Regions from separate parts of the Kitasatospora purpeofusca genome, predicted to be linked through region 1. Evidence: riboswitches for the same ligand, from Rfam matches in the RefSeq annotation. Region 1 holds a riboswitch; each other region holds the start of a gene.
What was found. Region 1 has a riboswitch for cyclic di-AMP ahead of OG715_RS13450 (C40 family peptidase). Riboswitches for the same ligand answer to the same signal wherever they lie in the genome.
Positions count from the first base shown of each region.

Region 2: linked by a shared signal. The riboswitch ahead of OG715_RS35460 (M23 family metallopeptidase) and the one ahead of OG715_RS13450 (C40 family peptidase) in region 1 are both predicted to bind cyclic di-AMP.
Region 3: linked by a shared signal. The riboswitch ahead of OG715_RS33670 (glycoside hydrolase family 16 protein) and the one ahead of OG715_RS13450 (C40 family peptidase) in region 1 are both predicted to bind cyclic di-AMP.

Region 1 covers NZ_CP108561.1:3,113,880-3,118,083, forward strand. Annotated here, with positions in the region: gene OG715_RS13445 (C40 family peptidase) at 1-492, opposite strand, end outside; gene OG715_RS13450 (C40 family peptidase) at 746-1,918, opposite strand; cyclic di-AMP (ydaO/yuaA leader) riboswitch at 1,929-2,085, opposite strand; gene OG715_RS13455 (C40 family peptidase) at 2,425-3,468, opposite strand; gene OG715_RS13460 (NYN domain-containing protein) at 3,681-4,204, opposite strand, start outside.
Region 2 covers NZ_CP108561.1:8,122,558-8,126,761, forward strand. Annotated here, with positions in the region: gene purB (adenylosuccinate lyase) at 1-25, shown strand, start outside; gene OG715_RS35455 (MFS transporter) at 113-1,615, opposite strand; cyclic di-AMP (ydaO/yuaA leader) riboswitch at 1,925-2,090, shown strand; gene OG715_RS35460 (M23 family metallopeptidase) at 2,093-3,127, shown strand; gene OG715_RS35465 (DUF2470 domain-containing protein) at 3,412-4,134, opposite strand.
Region 3 covers NZ_CP108561.1:7,692,256-7,696,459, reverse strand. Annotated here, with positions in the region: gene OG715_RS33675 (hypothetical protein) at 1-312, shown strand, start outside; gene OG715_RS33670 (glycoside hydrolase family 16 protein) at 340-1,629, opposite strand; cyclic di-AMP (ydaO/yuaA leader) riboswitch at 1,632-1,797, opposite strand; gene OG715_RS33665 (MoaF-related domain-containing protein) at 2,111-2,440, shown strand; gene OG715_RS33660 (alpha/beta hydrolase) at 2,494-3,642, opposite strand; gene OG715_RS33655 (TetR/AcrR family transcriptional regulator) at 3,906-4,204, opposite strand, start outside.

The DNA.
Region 1 (4,204 bases):
CTGGTCGAGCACCCGCTGACGGCCCAGCACCTCGTGCAGGGTCTCGTTCTGCCGCTCGGCGGCCTGGTCGAGGGTGCGGGCCCGGGAGAGGTAGCCCTCCGGGTCGGTGGAGAGCATCAGCTGGACGGTCTGCGCCATCCCGCCGCCCCGGTACTCCGCCCCGGCCACGGTGGCGAGGTCGCCGCGCAACTGGTTCAGCTCGTCCTGGGAGAGGGCGATCTGCTGCTGGAGCGTGCCGGTCTCGTGCTGGAGCCGCTGCTGGGCCTCCAGGGCGGCGTTGAACCGCTCCGAGGCCTGCTCGGCCTCGTCGTAGAGCTGCTCCACCTGGGCCTTGACGTCCTTGCGGTTGGCCGGGGCGTCGGGCGCGCCGGGAGCCGCCTGCGCGGTGCCGCCGGTCGCCACGCCCAGCACGGTGGTGGCCGCCGCGGTGAGCACCAGCGCCCGGGCGAGCGTGTGGACACCTGACAGCGGGGAACGGCGGTGCGCGGTCATTCGACGTCGGCTCCGATCCTGGGCCGGGACCCGCCGCCGCACCGGACCGTGCGGCTGTCGAAGCGGGCGTCCGGTGGCAGACGTTAGCGAGTCGGGGCAACCGTTTCCAAACCCCTCCGAACCCGAATATTCAGTCACTGATCGGACATCAGACCGGTTCGCCCGCCGGAGTTCCCGGTGACCGGGGGAAAGCCGCAGGCCCGGCCTCCCCTCGGGGGAGACCGGGCCTGCGGGGAGTCTGCCGACCCTGGGGTCAGAGGCGCACGATGGAGTTGACCGGCATGTTGGACGCCGACTCGTAGCGGACCGACGCGCCCGGCTTCGGGGCGTGGATGACCTGGCCGCCGCCGACGTAGATGCCGACGTGGTGGCGGTCGCCGTAGAAGATCACCAGATCGCCGGGCTGGGCCTGGGAGATGTCCGAGCCGATCCGGGTGCCGGCGCCGGCCTGGGCCTGCGAGGTGCGCGGCAGCGACACACCCGCCTGGGCGTACGCCCAGCCGGTGAGGCCGGAGCAGTCGAAGGAGTTCGGGCCGGTGGCGCCGTAGACGTACGGGGCGCCGAGCTTGCTCTCGGCGGCGGCGATCGCGGCGGCGGCGCGCGAGCCGTTGGCGGCGGGAGCGGCCGGCTTGGCCGCGGCGGCGGCCGGAGCGGACGCCGCCGGCGCCGACGCGGGCGCGCTCAGGTCGCTGCGGTTGGTGTCACGGGTGGCGCGCTCGGCGTCCGCCTTCGCCTTGGCGGCCTTGGCGGCCTCGGCCTTCGCGGCGTCCGCCTTCGCCTTGGCCTCGGCGGCGGCCTTCTCCTCGGCCGCGCGGAGCGCCTGGCGCTCCTGCTCGGTGAGCGTGTTGAGCAGCTGCTGGGCCTTCGCCAGCTTGCCCTGGACCTCGTCCTTGGAGGTCTTCAGCTGCTGGGTGGTGGCCTCCAGCTCGCCGAGCTTGGTCTGGGTCTCGGTGCGGTCCTGGTCGAGCCTGCGCTGCTGCTCCTGGAGCTCCTTCAGCGCGCCGGACTGGGTGGAACCGGCCTGGTTCAGGGCGTCGGCCTGGCTGAGGAAGTTGTCCGGGCTGGCGGACAGCATCAGCTGGACGGTCTGCGATATGCCGCCGGTGCGGTACTGCTCGCCGGCGATCTCGGAGAGGCCGCCCTGGGCCTCCGTCACCACGGCCTGCTGGCGGGCCACCTTGTCCTGCAGCTCGGCGACCTGCTTCTGCAGCTCCTGCTGCTTGGCCTGGGCACCGTTGTAGTTCTCGGTCGCGACCTCGGCCTGCTCGTTGAGCTGGTCGACCTGCTCCTTGACCTGGTCCTTGGTCGGCGCGGGGTCGGCGTGGGCGCCGGACTGCGCGGAGAGGGCGACGGCAGCGGCGGCCAGACCGGTCATGATCGAGACCCGGGTGCGGCCGGCGGGCTTGGGACGACGATGGGACGCCACGAAGGCGGACTCCTTCTTCCTCATCCGCCTACCGGGTGAGCTGACGGGTTCGGGCGGAAGCGTGCCCTACGACGCCTCACCGTCCGCGCGAGCGGCCGACCTGGCGCCGATTCACCCCGGAGGAACGTGGTTCCCCGGCTCCGCTCCACAGCTGACCCCCGACTGCTGGGTCCGGTTCGGACGGGCACCTGAGGCCCCGCCCGGCTGCTTCGCGAACTCGACGGCGAACCCCACCGCCACCCAGGCTGGGTGATCGACTGTGCGAGGTCCGAAGCACGACCCTAGTAACAGATCCGTGATCCGTTCAAATCCTTGTCAGAAAAAAGTCAGAAGAATACCCAAGTTCCTTTGTGAATATGACCGAGTGTGATCACATCCCCACATCAGGCTGATCATTTCCACCTGGACGGCCCAATGCCCCACCCAAACCCCAACGCCACCCCCGATCGGGGGTGGCGCTGATCACAAGGGCCGAAAACCGCCCCCGGGGGTGTCGTGGCGGGCCGTCAGACCCGGCGGATCGTGTTGATCGGCATGGCGTCGGCCTTCATCACCTTCACCACGTCACCGGTGTGCGGCGCGTGGACCACCATGCCGTTGCCGATGTACATCCCGACGTGGCTGCGGTCGGGGCGGTAGATGATCAGGTCGCCCGGCTGGGCCTCGGCCAGGGACGCGACCCGGCTGCCGTAGTTGCCCTGCGCCTGCGAGGTCCGCGGCAGCGAGACGCCGGCCTTCCCGTACGCCCAGACCATCAGGCCGGAGCAGTCGAAGGTGCTCGGACCCGTGGCGCCCCAGACGTACGGCGAGCCCTGCTTGCCCATCGCGTTGCCGACCGCGGCACCGGCCATGCCACTGGCCTGCGGCAGGCTGCCCGGATCGGTGCGCTCGCTGCCGCGCGAGGCGCGGTCGGACTGCTGCTGCGCCGCCTTCACGGCCGCGCGGTCGGCGGCGCTGAGCGAGTTCAGCAGGTCCTGGGCGTCCTTGAGCTTCTTGGCGACCTCGGCCTTGGACTGGTTCAGGTCCTTGGTCGTGGTGTCCAGCGAGGCCAGCACGGCGGCCGCCTCGACCTTCTGCTGGTCCAGCCGGCGCTGCTGGTCCTGCAGGCCCTTGAGCGCCTCGGCCTGGCTGGAGCTGGCCTGCTGCACGCTGGAGGCCTTGTCCAGGTACCCGGACGGGTCGGAGGTGAGCATCAGCTGCACGGACGGGTCGATGCCGCCGGTGCGGTACTGCTCGCCCGCCACCTCGGCCAGCCCCGCCTGAAGCTGGGCCATCTGCTCCTGGCCGCGGGCGACCTGGTCCTGGAGCTGGTCCGCCTGCTTGCGCAGCTGGTCGGCCCGCTCCTTGGCGCCGTTGAACTTCTCGGTGGCCTGCTCGGCCTCCTCGTTCAGCTGGTCGATCTGCGCCTTGACGTCGTCCTTCTTCGGGGACGGGCTCGGCGCTGCGTGGGCGGCGACCTGGGCGGAGAGAGCGACCGCGGTCGCAGCGGCCGCGGTGAGCACGGAGACCCGCGCGCGGCTCGGCTGCTTGGGACGGCGGTGGGAGGCCAAAAGGACCGGCTCCTTCTTCCAATGGCCTCACCCGTTGGGGTGAGAATCCGGAAAATAGGTTTGACGCCAGACCCTAGTGAAGATCCACGTTTCGCGCCACTCCCACGATTACCTGAACCTGCCGCCCGCACCCGGACTTCACGAAACCCGCACAAGACCGCAATCCCGGCGCTGACCAGCCGTCATGACCGTCGGTGCGCGGCATCCTGGAGTTACGGACGGGCCAGCCGGTTCAGCAGCAGCACCGAGGCGACGGGGCGCGCGCCCGCCTTCCGCACGCCGTCCGCCACCTCCTTGTCCGCCGAGACCACCACCACCGGGCGGCCCTGCGGCTCCGCCCGGACCAGTCGGCGGATCAGCTCGTCCGCCGTCTCGCCGGTCCGGCTGAACCGCACCCGCACCCCGCGCGGCGGCGCCATGATCACCGGCACGTCGAGGTCCTGGCCGTCGAACACACAGGTGACCTCCGCCTGGGTACGCTGCGCCAGCATCGCCAGTCCGCCCAGCAGCCGGATCCGCTGCTGCTCCAGCGGCAGCGTCGGATAGCCCGTCTTGGTGACGTTGTAGCCGTCCACCACCAGATGGACCTGCGGGATCGCCAGCAGCTGGTCAAGCAGCGCCGGATCGTCCTCGGCCAGCCCGCGCCGCGCCACGTCGTGCGGCGAGGCCGCGCCCGGCACCACCGCCTCCACCAGGTCCGCCGGACGGATCTGGGAGATCGGCAGCGCCAGCTCCC
Region 2 (4,204 bases), 5.0 Mb from region 1:
GTACGCGCCGGGCGACATCCTCTGACGGTTGTCCGACCCCGGTCACCGGGCCCCGCCACCGTTCGGGTGGCGGGGCCCGCGGTGCGTCCGGGGCCCTCTTCCGCCGGGAGGCTCAGCCCCGTTCCGGGGCCGGGTGGCCCGGGTCGAGGGGCGGGGCGTTGGTGCCGCAGGCGTAGCGGCAGTCCGGTTCGGCCACCGGGTGGTGGTCCTCCGGGGCCAGGACGTTGCCGTGCACGGCGACCAGGGCCGTGAGTCCGCCCGCCACGAGCAGTCCGGCGCAGATCAACATCGCGGTGCGGAAGGCGGAGTCGACCGCCGACGGCACCTGGTAGGCGTCTCCGCTCAGACCCGCCAGCGCGGGCAGTGCGGCGACCGCCAGCAGACCGGCCGCCCGGGCCGCGGCGTTGTTGACCCCGCTCGCGATGCCCGCGTGCCGTACCTCGACCGCCGCCAGCACGGTCGCGGTCAGCGGAGCGACCAGCAGCACCATCCCGCTCCCCATCACCGCGACGGCCGGCAGTACGTCCGTCCAGTAGGAGGCGTCGGGACCGATCCGCAGCATCAGCAGCACGCCCACCGCGCACAGCAGCGGGCCGACGGTGAGCGGCAGCCTCGGGCCGATCCGCTTGCCCAGCCGGCCCGCCCGGGCGGAGAGCGCCAGCATGATCACGGTGATCGGCACCAGGGCCAGTCCGGAGACCAGCGGGGAGAAGCCGGAGACGATCTGCAGCTGGACGACCAGGAGGAAGAAGACCCCGCTGAACGCCGCGTACACGGCGAGGGTGACCAGGTTGACGGCGGTGAACAGCCGTGAGGAGAACAGGCCCAGCGGCAGCATCGGCTCCGGGGTGCGGCGCTCGACCACGATGAAGGCGGCGCCGAGCAGGAGGCCGGCCGCGCCGGTGACCCAGACCGTGGCGGAGAGGCCGCTCCCGGCGGCCGTCAGCGCATAGGTGACGGAGCCGAGCGCGAGCGCGGCCAGTACCGCGCCGAGCACGTCGAAGCGCCCGGTCGAGCTCTCGTCCCGGCTCTCCGGGACGTGCCGGGCGGCCACCGCGATCACCATCGCGGCCAGCGGCAGGTTCAGCAGGAAGATCCAGCGCCAGCCCGGGCCGTCCACCAGCCAGCCGCCGAGGAACGGGCCGACCGCCGCCGACACCCCGCCGAGGCCGGACCAGAGGCCGACCGCCGCTGAGCGGTCGTCCGGATGGAACACCGCCTGGAGCATCGCCAGCGAGCCCGGGGTGAGCAGCGCCCCGCCGATGCCCTGCACGGCGCGGGCCGCGATCAGCACCTCGATGGTCGGCGCGGCGGCGCAGGCGGCGGACGCGGCGGCGAACCAGACCACGCCCAGCAGGAAGATCCGGCGCCGCCCGTACCGGTCGCCGAGCGCGCCGCCGAGCAGGATCAGGCCCGCCAGGGTGAGCAGATAGGCGTTGAGCGTCCATTGCAGGGCGGCGAGCTGGGCGCCGAGATCGGTGCCGATCCGGGGCAGTGCGACGTTCACGACGGTCCCGTCGAGCATCGCCATGCTGGAGCCGAGCACCGTCGCCAGAAGTACCCAGCGTCCCTGCGCGGTGCCCAACCGCAGGGTGCCGGCATCGGTGGTGGTCACGGCCCATGGTGGGGCTCCCGGGGCCGACGTGACAAGGGTCACCGGGGGTGTGTCGGGGATGTCCGTTCCGTGAGTGATCGTGTGCGGACTGATGACGACATCGGCGGAGGGTGGTGGATCACGTGCGCGCAGTGAATGGATTGTGTGCGTACTGTGCACGTCTCTCATGCGGAGCGTCACGGTGTTCCGGACTTTGGTCCCGGGTCCCGGAGATCGACATTGCTTCACCCGAACGGATGGGTTTTAGTTCAGCGACCGCCCGGCGTCAGCCCGGGTGGCCACCGGGTGGAACGCCTAGTCCTGCCGCTGCCCGGTGGTTCGCAACGAACTCTGTACGGCAGGAGCGGGGGACCCACAGGTAAGTCGCCGGAACCGAATTGACGGTCCGGCTTGGGGTGAAGCCGCATTTCTCTGCGGCCGGGCAACTCCAGCCCGAACCCGACAGCTCACCTCGCAGGCGTCGGAGAGGACATTTCCATGCCCGCACAGGCTCGTCGTATCGCCATGCCCCGCGCCGTCCGCATCGGCATCGCCACCGCCGTCACCGGCGCCGCCTTCGCCCTCCCGCTGGTGACCACCGTCACCGCCCAGGCGCACGAGGCCCCGGCCGCCGGCCACACGCAGCAGACCAGCACCTGGACCGGCGCCACCAGCGTCGACGCCGCGCCGGCCGCTGCTGCCGAGACCGCTCCGGCCGCTCCTGCCGCCGAGGCCGCTCCGGTCGACTACAAGGTCGTCGGCGGGGACACCCTGTCGAAGATCGCCGACGCGAAGAACGTCGAGGGTGGCTGGAAGGCGCTGTTCGAGCACAACCGCTCGGTCATCGGTGCCAACCCGAACCTCATCTACCCGGGTCAGCAGCTCGCGCTCGGCGCCAAGGCCGCCGAGGCCGCCAAGCCGGCCGCTCCGGCCGAGGCTGCCAAGCCGGCCGCCCCCGCCGCCAAGGCGCAGGCCTCGCAGGACTCGGTGAAGCCGGCCGCTCCGGCCGCGAAGCCGGCGGCCCCGGCTGCCAAGCCCGCCGTCAAGCCCGCTGCCCAGCCCGCCGTTCAGGCCGTCGTCGCCCCGGTCGCGAAGCCGGCCACCGCGGCTCCGGTCGCCGCCACCTCCGGCTTCTTCGCCCCGCTGGCCAACCCGAAGCTCGGCACCGCCTACGGCGTGGCCGGCTCGATGTGGGCCTCCGGCCACCACACCGGCGCCGACTTCGTCGCTGCCACCGGCACCCCGCTGCGCGCGGTCGCGTCCGGCACCGTGGTGAAGGCCGGCAACGGCGGCGCCTACGGCAACGAGGTCGAGATCAAGCTCGCCGACGGCAAGTACGCCGAGTACGCGCACCTGTCCTCGATCGGCGTGTCCATCGGCCAGACCGTCACCGCCGGCCAGCAGATCGGCCTCTCCGGTGCGACCGGCAACGTGACCGGCCCGCACCTGCACTTCGAGATCCGCACGGGCTCGGAGTACGGCTCGGACATCGACCCGATCGCCTACCTGCGGGCGCACGGCGTCGCGATCTGACCCTCGGTCGGATCAACTGCCACCGCTGGGTGCGGGGCGAAACGACCTCCCGGAATGGTCATGTCGGGTGACCGCTGGACCGGGTGGACGCCGCACCTGAGTGGATCGACGGGCGCGGGACACGCCCGTCCTGCCGGCCGGCCCGGCCCGCGAGAGAGATCTCGTGGGCCGGGCCGGCCGTCGTCGTGCCGGGGGAGTGGAGGGCTGATCGGGGGTCAGGGGTGCTTGGGAGAAGGCCGGTTCGGCTGCCGGTGGTGCGGGGCCGGTGGGTCAGGACCGGGGCTTCAGGACCGGTGGGCGGCCGGCTCCTGCTCGGCGGCGGACAGCAGTTGGTGCACCCGGTGGCCGAACTCGTCGGCGTCACGGGCCGGTTCGAGGAAGACCAGGCGGACGTCGCGGTGACCGTGCGGCTGGTCCAGTCGGAGCACCAGGCCGTACCGGTCGAGCGCGAGCGGACGGATCTCGGGGCGGTCGGCGAGCAGCTCCGGGTCGAGCAGTCGGGTGAGCACGGCGAGCGCGTCGGGGTGGTCGTCGGCGAGGTGGGTGAGCAGGCCGGCCTCGTAGCGGGCCAGCGGGTCGGGGGCGGCCGCCGCGAGGTCGGCGCCGGTGATCGCGGTGGTGCCGTACGGGGTCGAGAGCACGGCGTGCGCGACGTCCAGGCGGAGGTGCACGCTGAGGCCGTCGTCCGCGAGGTGGGCCAGGTGGAGCCGGCCGGCCAGGGTGAGACGCCCGCGGACCCGGTCCCGGACGGCCACGGGGGCGATGTCGGTGAGGTCGAGCACGACGGCGAGGCCGTCCTGCTCGCGGGCGGTGGCGGAGGTGACCGGGGAGTCGAGCGGCGCGCGCAGCCGGAGCCGGGAGCCGTGCACCGAGACAGGGGTGGAGAGTTCGTGCTGCTCGCCGCCGGCGCGGAGGACCACCGAGGAGGTGGCGGTCAGCAGGCTGCCGATCCGTTCGGCGGCGGTGGGCTCGGGAATCTCGGCATCGTGCTGCGGGTGCGGGCTCATGGGATCGGGACCTCCGGCGGACGAGCTGACCTTGTAGTTAGGTGAGCCTAACCTAATGAATCGGGGGGAT
Region 3 (4,204 bases), 4.6 Mb from region 1:
CGGACCGCCTCGCCGTTCACCGTCGTGATCACCCTGCCGGCGGGGGTGACGGCCGAGGGGCCGTTCTTCCCGGAGAACTGCTACGAGTTCCAGAACGGCCACCGGGTGCGCTGCACCTTCCCGGCCGGTCTGCCGAAGTTCCGCAGCGCGACGGCGCTGATCCCGCTCCGGCTCTCCCCCGACGTCCCCCTCGGCACGCTGGCGGGCGGCTACGTCGCGGTGCGCGGCGACGACGACCGGGTCGAGAGCAACAACCGGCAGCCGTTCACGATCGAGGTCGTCGAGTCCACCGGTCCGAGGCCGATCGTCTGACCGTCGGCCCCGGACCGGTGGGCGTTGCTAGCGGTAGACCCGGACGTAGTCCGCCGCGAAGGTGATCGGCGTGGTGCCCGAGGGCGCGGGGTGGTAGTTCCCCGCGCTCAGGGACAGGTTGAGGATCGGGTACGCGGTCCAGCCGGCCCCGACGCCCTTGCCGTCGGAGAACACCTTGGTGCCGTTGATGTACCAGTCGACCGAGGTGGCCCCGTAGTGAGTGCCGACGGTGACCCACTGGTCGTGGGCGATCGCCTTGGCGTCGGTGACGTACAGGTGGCCCGGGTTGATGTGGTTGGTCAGCTCCAGCAGGTTCGGGTTGTCGCTGTGGTACTCGAAGGAGTCGATCTCCCCGTGGGTGCCGCTGGTGCTGTTCCACGTCCACAGCGCCGGCCAGGCACCGGTGCCGGCCGGGAGCTTGACCCGGGTCTCGATGTAGTCCCCGACCTTCACCTTGAAGCCCTCGCTGGAGTACTCGGTGGTGAGCAGCCCGGTGTCCCAGGCCTGCTTGCCGTTCTCCAGGGTGTGCGCGCTCGGCCGGGCGGTGAAGGTGGCGACGCCGCCGGAGACGGCGACGTTGTTCTTGTTCAGCCAGTCGAGCTTGTTGTCGTTCGGGTTGTGGTCGCCGTAGTGGTAGGAGCTGCTCCGGTCGGCGGTCCAGCGGGAGCCGAGGGCGAGGCTGTCGAAGTCGTCGGACCAGGTCAGCTTCTTGCCCGCTACCGGGGCACCCGTGGCGGGGGTGGTGGGCGTGGGCGTCGGGGTCGGGGTGGGTGTGGGTGTGGGTGTGGGTGTGGGTGTGGGGGTCGGCGTCGGGGTGGTGGTGGCGGGGACGACGAGCTGGCGGGAGGGCAGGTTGTGCCAGCCGCCGCTGCTGTCCTGCCAGAAGCCGAACTGGGTGTACGTCCCGGCCGCCAGGGTGCGGGAGCCGGTGGTGACCGTCAGGCCGGACGGGCAGACCTGGACGTTGCTCTTGCTGCCGGGGAAGTCGAGGTTGCGCCCGGCGGCGTCGCGGATGCCGACGCCGACGGTCTTCGCGGTGAAGCAGGACGAGGAGTGCAGGGTCAGCGAGGCGGCGGACGCCTTGCCCGCGACCATGGCGGCCGGGGCGAGCTTGTCCTGGGTGACGGTCGGCAGGGCGGCGGCCTGGGCACCGGTCACGGCCGGAAGGCCGAGCAGTCCGGCACCGGTGACGGCGAGCGCCCCGGTGGCGGCGAGGGCGGCGGTGCGGCCCCGGTGGGAGGGACGGGCGTGGCGGGGCGCGGGGTGGCGGCCGAGGGCGCGCCGGTTCGGCGCGGGCTGCGGGGAGGCAGTGGGCATGGCAGGGTCCTCTGCGACGCCTACGAGGTGAGCTGTCGGGTTCGGGCGCGAGGTTGCCCGGCCGTCCGGAGAGCGGCTTCACCCCTAGCCACGACTCGCACGCGTTGAGCGCGCGGCCGGGCACTGACCTGGGTCCCCCGCTCCCGTCCGCTGTGGTACTCGATTGCCGGCCGGCGGGTGGACGGGACTCGGCGTCCCGACGGCGGGGCTCCGCTGTGGCGGAAGCCCCTGCAGGCTAGGCAGGCCGTCCGCGCACGGACAACCTTCCGGGGGTGGTTGTCGCGCAGCTCACACCGCCGCCCCGGACCCCCGGGCGGCCGTTCCAGGTGGCCGTGGTGGCCGCAGTGGCGGGTCCGGCGGGGAAAGTGCGCCACGGAGGCGGGGTGGTCGGATAGGTTGGAGATCCATCCGCGCCCGGAACCGTCCGGGTCGCAGCGAGCACCACGACAGCTTGTCCAGAGACGAGGAGACCCGCCCCGCCATGACCGCGTCCCCGCCCGCCTTCGCCGGCCGTACCTTCCTGTTCCGGGTCGACAACGGCGCGGCGTTCCGCAACGCGTACTCGGCCGACGGCAAGCGGCTGCGCTGGGAGGGCCTCGGCGAGTCGGCGGGCCAGTGGGAGGACGTCTCCCTGCACGTCGCCGAGGTCGGACCGCAGCTCTACTTCGTCAGCTGGACCGAGGTGAGCGGCATCACCGTGAGCCACGTCATGGACCTGACCCGGATGACGGTCCGCGCGTTCTGGACGTACGAGGGCGAGGGCGGCCGGGTCGGCGAGCTGCACACCGGCACCCTGGAGCAGGTGGCCTGAGCGCCTGCCCGCGCGGACACCTGTCCGTGCCGGTCGGGCCGGCGGCCGGGCGGTCAGGCCGACGGGCTCGCGGCCGGGACGGTCAGGTGCTGGGAGATCCACTCCAGTGAGGACGGGAGCAGCTTGCTCCAGGTCTCGAAGTTGTGGCCGCCGGTCTCCAGCATGCTGTAGGAGACCTTCATCGGGCCGTGCGCGGCGGCCACGAACGCCTCGGTCTCGCGCCGGTAGTTGCCGTCGCCCTCCCGGGTTCCGGCCAGCAGCACGGAGACCGGGGGCTGCGGCAGGTTCTTGAGACGCCACATCAGGTCGGCCTCGTCGCGGCGCCGTTCGCTGCCGCCGAAGAGGTCACCGGTGCTCGGGTCGTCGGCCGCCTGGTAGTAGCCGGACAGCGAGACGGCCGTCGGGAACACCTCGGGGTGGCGCATCGCCAGCTTGAGCGCGCAGTAGCCGCCGGTGGAGTTGCCCATGAACGCCCAGGCCCGCGGGTCGGCCGAGACCCGGTAGGTCGCCTGGACCGCCGAGGGCACGTCCTTGGTGAAGTACGTCTCGGACTGCGCGGCACCCGGGATGTCCTCGCACTCGGTGTCCCGGGGCAGCGCCGGCGAGGGGGTCACCAGCACCAGCACGGTCGGCTGCATCCGCCCCTCCTGAAGCAGCTTCAGCGCCGCGCCCGGGTAGTTGAGGCGGGTGACGAGGTTCTTGGCGATGCCGGGGAAGCCGGTGCTGACGACCAGGACCGGGAACTGCTTCTGCTCGTACTCGGGCTGGAAGTACTGCGGCGGCAGGTAGACGTACCCCTCGGTGGAGAGCCGGGTGGTGGCGCCGTCGATGCGGACCTCGCGGATCTCGCCGGACTTGTCGCGGTCGCGGCCGAGCGCCCCGCCGCCCTGCACCTCGGCGTGGCCGATGGTCTCGACGCGCAGCCGGCCGGAGGCGTCCACCTTGTTGTGGATGACCACCGGTCCGCTGTCCCCGGTGCCCAGCAGGTCGTCCCAGCTGCTGTAGAACGCGAAGTAGTTGTTGGCGACCAGGCCGAGCGCGGCGAGCACGGCCAGCTGGGTGGCGAGCAGGGCGCCGATCCGGCCGAGGACGGCCTTCCAGTTCCGCTTCGACAGTCTCGGCCACAGCCAGACCGTCCCGACCATCGCCGCGACGGCGATCAGAACGGTCAGTGCCAGCACCTTGTGGCTCGTCAGACCCATGTCGTGTTTGCTCCCACGCCTCGTACTCCCCCGCCCCCGGGGGAAGGACACCCGGGAGGGCCGCCCCGGTTCCCCCGTCCACGCGGGGCACCGTCGCCGAGGCGCGACCACCCAGCGTAGCCGCTCCGAAGTACCCGCCGCCCCCGCCGACCAGCGGTGACGCCATCGGTCTTGAGGAGGAGAAGCGGGCCGTGGGGGTGTGCTTCCGGCCCTTTGCCGCGCCCGCTGCGGCCGCCGCGGCGGGGCGGGTGACGGAGGCGGCGTCAGTTGACGCGGGTCCACAGGTCGAGGCCGGCGGTGAGTTCGCGCATGCAGCGGGCACCGAGTTCGCGCGGCGAACCGGGGCCGGTGGCCGGGGCGCCGGAGCGCGCCCACTGCTCCAGCGCGACCCGGATCGCGGCAGTCGCGGCGGCAGCGGCGAGCCGGATCTCCAGCACGTCGGTGCCGGGCGGGCAGCGGTCGGCGATCGCGGCCCGCAGCCGCTCCTCCGAGTCGGCGTGCACCCGCTGCCAGACCGTGGCCAGCCGGGGGTCGCGCAGCAGGTCGCGGGTCCAGCGCAGGG